Regions from separate parts of the Massilia sp. W12 genome, predicted to be linked through region 2. Evidence: predicted binding sites of a transcription regulator. Region 2 holds the regulator's gene; the other holds the start of a gene.
The links. Region 2 encodes FliA, which starts transcription of late flagellar genes. Its sites were predicted from a motif close to CTAAAGTTTNNNNNNNNNNNGCCGNTA; they were not measured.

Region 1: fliD (flagellar filament capping protein FliD) is a predicted target of FliA. The motif match lies at 1,604-1,630, and genes of this name have one in related genera.

The regions. Positions count from the first base shown of each region.
Region 1 is NZ_CP147776.1:2,193,515-2,196,926, reverse strand. Features, by position in the region: gene V8J88_RS08830 (flagellin) at 1-849, shown strand, start outside; gene V8J88_RS08825 (flagellar protein FlaG) at 981-1,397, shown strand; gene fliD (flagellar filament capping protein FliD) at 1,669-3,412, shown strand, end outside.
Region 2 is NZ_CP147776.1:1,487,536-1,490,947, forward strand. Features, by position in the region: gene flhF (flagellar biosynthesis protein FlhF) at 1-177, shown strand, start outside; gene V8J88_RS06010 (antiactivator of flagellar biosynthesis FleN protein) at 170-1,024, shown strand; gene V8J88_RS06015 (RNA polymerase sigma factor FliA) at 1,043-1,774, shown strand; gene V8J88_RS06020 (flagellar motor protein) at 1,756-2,496, shown strand; gene motD (flagellar motor protein MotD) at 2,500-3,273, shown strand; gene V8J88_RS06030 (hypothetical protein) at 3,285-3,412, opposite strand, start outside.

The DNA.
Region 1 (3,412 bases), 710 kb from region 2:
GTGACGGTAACAGCCTCGGACACTGCAAAAACAGTGGCCGCCACTGTAAACGGCTATGCAGCAGTGACCGGTGTGACAGCGGACGCCGAAACCAAAACCCAGTTGAGCTTCACCGCAGGTGAATCTTATTCTCTGGCGATCACCTCGGACAACGCAACTGCGGCCAACGTGTCCTTTGCTGTGACCTCCAACACCAGCGGCGGTCTGGCTGCTGCAGTGTCGGCGATCAATGACGCTTCTTCCAAAACCGGCGTGTCGGCCAAGATCAATGACGCCAGCAACGGCATCATCCTGACCAACTCCACCGGCAATAACATCTCGATTCAGAATAACAGCACGAACGCAACCGCTTCGTTTGACAATCAAAACCTGGCGGCGGATGGCACGAATCAGGGCGCGGCTTACACCGTGGCCGGCGGCGCGACCAACTCCACCACCTCGATCGGTTACGTGCGTTTGAATTCTGACAAGGGTTTTGCTGTGGGCGGCACGATTACTGCAACTGACTTCACCGGCGCTTCCGCCACCCTCAACACGATCTCGACGGTTGACGTCTCAACCGTGTCCGGCGCTCAAGCCGCACTGAAGATTGTGGACTCCGGTTTGGCGGCAGTGAATGGCCAGCGCGCTACCTACGGCGCATTGCAATCACGTTTTGAAAGCGCGGTTGTGAGTGTGCAAACCACGTCTGAAAACCTGTCTGCATCGCGCAGCCGGATTCAGGATACTGACTTCGCCTCGGAAACAGCAAAACTGACCCGTGGCCAGATCCTGCAGCAGGCCGGTACAGCGATGTTGGCGCAGGCCAACTCTCTGCCCAACGGCGTATTGTCGCTGTTGCGCGGTTAATCGGCGCAAACCGGCGGCGCGGCCTTGGGCGGCGGCGCCGGATAAACGTCGAAAGACGCGGATTACTCAAGTTGAAGGGTTCCCTGGCCGGACTGGTTCCGTCCGGGGAATTTTCGCGAAGGATGTAGATCATGAATATCCAATCGATAGGCGCAAATGCTCAGCCGAGGCAGGTGTATGCCGAACGCAATGAGCGCGCTGGCGCTCCGCCGCAGGCCACAACCCAGCCTGCTGCCAGCAATGCGTCGAATGCGGTGGAAGAAAAATACGCCGCCACCCCGGCTGACAGCAACAAGGCGGTAGAAAAAAACAAGTCGGCGATTGCGCCGGAAAAGTTGAACGAGGCTGTCAAAAATATCAATAAGCAGTTGCAGTCGCTGGCTCAGGATATTGAATTTAAAATTGACGATGACACCAACATCACCGTGATCAAGGTGGTGGACCGCAAGACCAAGGAAATATTACGCCAGATTCCTTCTGATGAAGCACTGGAAATCGCCAAGGCTTTGGACAATGTGCATGGTTTATTGATTAAGCAAAAAGCCTGAACTCCGCCTGACGCGCTCGCGTTGGCAAACGCCTTGACTGCATGCTTTGCGCCTGCAGAGGCGCTTCTTTACGCCCGATTTTCCTCTTTTCACCTCTTTTTTCCACATTTAGCGCTCAGGCGGAGGCCTGACTCTGTCTTTTGCACAATAAATCGTCTATAACGCAAAAAGCAGTCAAGAAAAGGAAAAAGCAGGCTTTCTCCCCTCTAAAGTCAGGTTTGCCAATGCCGATAATCCACAATAATGAAGCATTCTGAAACAGGAGATTGAAGTGGGCATTTCTTCCCCCGGCATTGGCTCCGGCCTCGACATCAACGGCTTGATTTCCAAGCTGATGGCGGTCGAGGCTCAGCCCCTCAAAGAGCTCGATGCCAAGGAAACCGCCTTGCAGGGCAAGATCAGCGCCCTTGGCAGCTTGAACGGCGCCGTCACCAGCCTGCAATCTTCCTTGAGCAGTTTATCAAATCAGGCGACCTATCAATCGGTCTCCGCCAACGCCAGCGACAGCGCGGTGTTGAGCGCGAGCGCGACCAGTAAAGCAGTGGCCGGCTCTTACGCCATCAATGTCAAACAAATGGCGCAGTCGCAAGCCCTGGCCACCGCCGGCAAAGCCAGCACAACAGCGGCGATTGGCGGCGGCGGCAGCACCACCCTCACCTTCCGCTTCGGCACAGTTTCCGGCGGTGTGTTTGGCATTGCTGGCAGCAATCTGTCAGCCACGGTGGCCAGCAATGGCATTGCCGACGGTTCTTTGAGTTTGAACGGCGTGGCCATCAGTACTGACAGCAACACCAAGAGCGCGAAAGCGCTGGCGGCGGCGATTAACGCAAAATCCAGCACCAGCGGAGTAACCGCCACCGCCTCCACCACCGCCACCAGCGCGACGCTGTTTGGAAACAGCGGGGCCAGTACATTCGGCGATATCGACACCAGCGGCAGCGGCACTTACAGTCTGAGCGTGGGCGGGGTGGAAATCGCCAGCCAGGCCAGCGGCGTGGGCGCCGGCAGCGGCGTCACAGCGGCCAGCCTGGACGCCACCCTGGCGGGCACAAATGCCGTCACGAATGCGCTGGCGGCGGCGAATATCACTTTCAGCGGCAACGCCGCTGACGGCAGCTTGCAATTTTTCAGCGCCGAGGGCGCAAATCTGACGGTGGCGGAAACAATCTCGGGCACAGTCACCGGCGGCATCGGCAACAGCGGCAGCGCCAACAGCGGCTCCACAGTCACCACCACCGCCAGCGTGACGCTGGCGTCCAGCAGCGCCACGCCGATCACGGTGGCCGGCAATGACGCCACGCTGGCGGGTCTGGTCGCGGGCGCCGCCGGCAGCTATATCGGCAGCAGCTTTGCCGCCGACGCGAATCAAAGCATTGGCACGGTGACGATTGATTCAAGCAATAATTCACTGCAGGGTATCCGCGACGCCATCAACAAGGCCAATATCGGTGTTTCTGCTTCGATTATTTCGGATGGTTCCGGCAGCAATCCCTATCATCTGGTGATTTCCTCGACCAAGAGCGGGGCCAGTTCCACCTTGAAAATCGATGTTGGCGGCAGCAGCCCGGACGCCACAATTTCTGATTTGCTCAGTTATGACGCGGGCGGCACGCAAAAATTGAATCAAATTTCCGCCGCGCAAAGCACGAAGTTGACAGTCAACGGCATTGAGGTCAGCAGCAACAGCAATACCGTGACGGATGCGATTCAGGGGGTCAGTCTGACGGTGAGCAAGACCGGGACTTCCAATTTGACCGTGGCGCGCGATACCGGCGGCGTAAAAAGCGGGGTGCAAGCCTTTGTCAAAGCGTATAACGAGTTCAACACCACGGTTAAAAGCCTGATTTCCTATGATCCGGCGACCAAGAAAGCCGGCCCGCTGCTGGGCGACTCGACTGCGCAGTTAATTCAGACCCAGGTCAAAAAGCAGTTATCGACCGCAATTCCGGGTTTGAGCGGGAGTTTGTCGAATCTGTCGCAAATCGGCATCGCCTTCCAAAAAGATGGCAGCCTGT
Region 2 (3,412 bases):
GCTAACGGCCAGCGTGTGCCGGAAGACCTGCACCTGGCTGAACGTCAATTCCTGCTTGACCGCGCATTGCGCAATAACAACAGCGCCAATCAGCTGCAAGATGCTGAATTGCCGCTGGTGATGGCGATGGCGCGGCAGCGTGAGGACAATCGCTCGATGGAGGTGCGCCTTGGCTAATTTCGATTTCGATCAGGCCGAGGGCCTGCGCCGCATGCTGGCCGGGGCGCGGCCACGGATTGTCACTTTTCTTTCCGCCACTGATCAGGAAGACCGCAGCGCGATGCTGGTCAATCTCTGCGCCTCGCTCTCAGACACCGGCACCGATGTGGTTTTGCTCGACACATGTTGCCATAGCCGCAGCGTGGCCAACCGGCTCGGTCTGGCGCAAGGCCCGGCGCTGTCCGATCTGGCGCAACACGCGTGCGAGCTGGATCAAATGCTGCGCCAGGCGCCGCAAGGCTTTCAAGTGGCGACGCTGGCGCCGCACAGCATCAACCCGCGCCGCCTGCTGCCGGCGGCCAGACAAGCCTTGAATCAAGCCTTTTCCACTCTGTGCAAACGCGCCAGCGTACTGGTGCTGGAGGCGGAATTTGATCCGGCCTGCGGTTTTGCCTTGCCAGCCATGGCTGAAAATGAGATCGTGCTGCAGGTATCCAACAGCGCGCGTTCAATAAAAGCCGGCTATGCATTGATCAAAAGCATCAGTCTTACCCTTGGCCGCCGTCCTTTCGGTATACTGGTGACGGGCGCCAGTGAAAGCGAAGCAAAACTGGTATACGATAATATGGCCCGGGCAGCGAGCCGGTATCTGGCGGTGGAATTGAAATCAATGGGCAGTGTGCCTGCTGATGAATATGTCTATCGTGCGGCGCGCCTGGGCAAGGCGGTGATCGATGCTTTTCCCTTGGCGGGGGCATCGGTTGCTTATCGCCGTTTGGCAGGCCGCCTGCGTGTGGTTCCAGGATGGCCGCAGATGGCTGGCGAGCGGGGCGGGGCGTTTTCCGCAAGGCTTGCCGGAACTTGATAGCCACAACCATAAAACATGTACACGGCCAAAGGGAAAACGGAAAAAGATCACCTGCTGGAGATGCATGCGCCGCTGGTCAAAAAGCTCGCCCATCAAATGAAGGCGAAGCTGCCGCCCAGCGTCGAAGTGGATGATTTGATCCAGGCGGGCATGATGGGTCTGTTAGACGCCATTGGCCGCTATGAAGAGACCCACGGGGCCCAATTTGAAACCTATGCCGTGTTGCGCATCCGGGGCGCTATGCTCGATGAGTTGCGCAGCAGCGACTGGATGCCCAGAAGCGTGCGGCAGAATATGCGCAAGATCGAGGAAGCAATGAGTATTTTGCAGCAGCGTTTAGGCCACCCGCCGAGCGAATCTGAAGTCGCCAAGATGCTCAAAATTTCCCTTTCCGAATATCAGGAGATGCTGTCCGACAGCGGCGGCCATCAGCTGGTGTATTACGAAGATTTCCATGATGGTGAGGGCAGCGACAATTTCCTTGACCGCCATCTGGTGGACGAGGGCAGCGACCCTTTGCAAAGTCTGTTGCAGGATGATTTCCGGCTGGCGGTGATCCAGGCGATTGACGGTTTGCCTGAGCGCGAAAAGCTTTTAATGGGCTTGTATTACGAGCAGGAATTGAATTTGAAGGAAATCGGCGCGGTGATGGGCGTGTCTGAATCGCGCGTGAGTCAATTGCATACCCAGGCGGTGGCGCGCCTGCGCGCCGCCTTGCGGGAGCAAAAGTGGACTGGGGAAGTGTAGCCGGCTTAGCGCTCGGCCTGGCTGCGCTGTTAGGCGGTCAGTTGCTCGAAGGCGGCAAGCTTGCCGTCTTGCTGCAACCTACCGCCATGCTGGTGGTGGTGGTCGGCACGCTGGCGGCGGTGTTGTTGCAAAGCCGTCCGCGCGCTTTCCGCCGTGGCCTGCTGATGCTGCGCTGGGTGTTTAAGCCGCCGCCTGATCGCAGTCTGGAAATCGGGCGTGAGCTGACCAACTGGAGTTTAGTCGCCAGGCGCGAAGGCATGTTGAGTCTGGAGCGCTACGCCAAGGCGGTCAAAGATCCGTTTCAAGCCAAGGGTTTGCGTCTGATTGTGGACGGGGTGGCGCCGGCCAAATTGCGTGAGATTCTGGAAGAGGATATCAATGCCTGGGAAAGCGCCGAGCAGCAGGCGGTGCGCATCTGGGAAGCCGCCGGCGGTTATGCGCCGACCATCGGCATCATGGGCGCGGTGCTGGGCTTGATTCATGTGATGGGCAATTTATCCGAACCGTCCAAATTGGGCAGCGGGATCGCCGTCGCGTTTGTCGCCACGATTTACGGCGTGGGCTTGGCGAATCTGGTGTTTTTGCCGATTGGCGTCAAATTGCGCACCCTGTTGCAGCGCGAAACCACGCTGCGTGAGCACATGGTGTCGGTGTTTGTGGATATCGCCAGCGGCGATAATACGCGGGTGGTGGAGGAACGCGTCACGCATTGGGGAGACTAGCATATGGCGCGGCGCAAACCCGAGGAACCGCCTGAAAACCGCGAACGCTGGCTGGTGTCCTACGCCGATTTTATTACGCTCTTGTTTGCCTTCTTTGTGGTGATGTATGCGATTTCCTCGGTGAATGAAGGCAAGTACAAAATTTTGTCCGACGCGCTGGGTTCAGAGTTTGGCGCTGCGCGCGCCGGCCAGCCCGGGCCGGATACCATCCCCCTGATCACGCCGCAGCAGATCGCCAGCCGCAAGCGCTCTGAAGCGATCAAACGCGAGCGTATCGCCATGACGCAAATGGCGCGCAATCTGCAAAAAGTCTTGGCCCCGCTGGAAAAAGAAGGCAAGGTGCGCGTCACTCAGGGCGTGCGCGGGGTGAGTGTGGAAATCAACGCCAGCGTCTTGTTTGCCCCCGGTGAGGCGCGTCTTTCGCCGGAGTCTGATCAAACCCTGCGTTTGGTGGCCACTGTGATGAGCGAGGATGAGCACGCGATTCAAGTCGAGGGGCACACCGATAATCTGCCGATTGCGAATGCGCTGTTTGCTTCCAATTGGGAATTATCCAGCGCGCGCGCATCCGCCGTGGTGCGCTTATTTATTGAGGCCGGGGTGGATGAAAAGCGCATGAGTGCGGTGGGACACGCCGCCACCCGTCCGGTGGCCGATAATAATCAGGCCGAGGGACGGGCGCGTAACCGGCGCGTGAATATCACAATTTTGACCGGCATTCCCGATCAGGTGGTGGAAGTGCCGACCAGCGGCCCGCTGCCCGCCGTTGCGCCCTGAGCGGGGCCGCCTCATACTTTGCGGATATCGAGCAGGAGCGAATTTTTGCGGCGTTTGTTATAAAACTGCTGCCAGTTCGCGCCACTGATTTTGCTGTAATCGCCGTCTTTCACCAAAAACACGATTTCTTTGTCCGTAT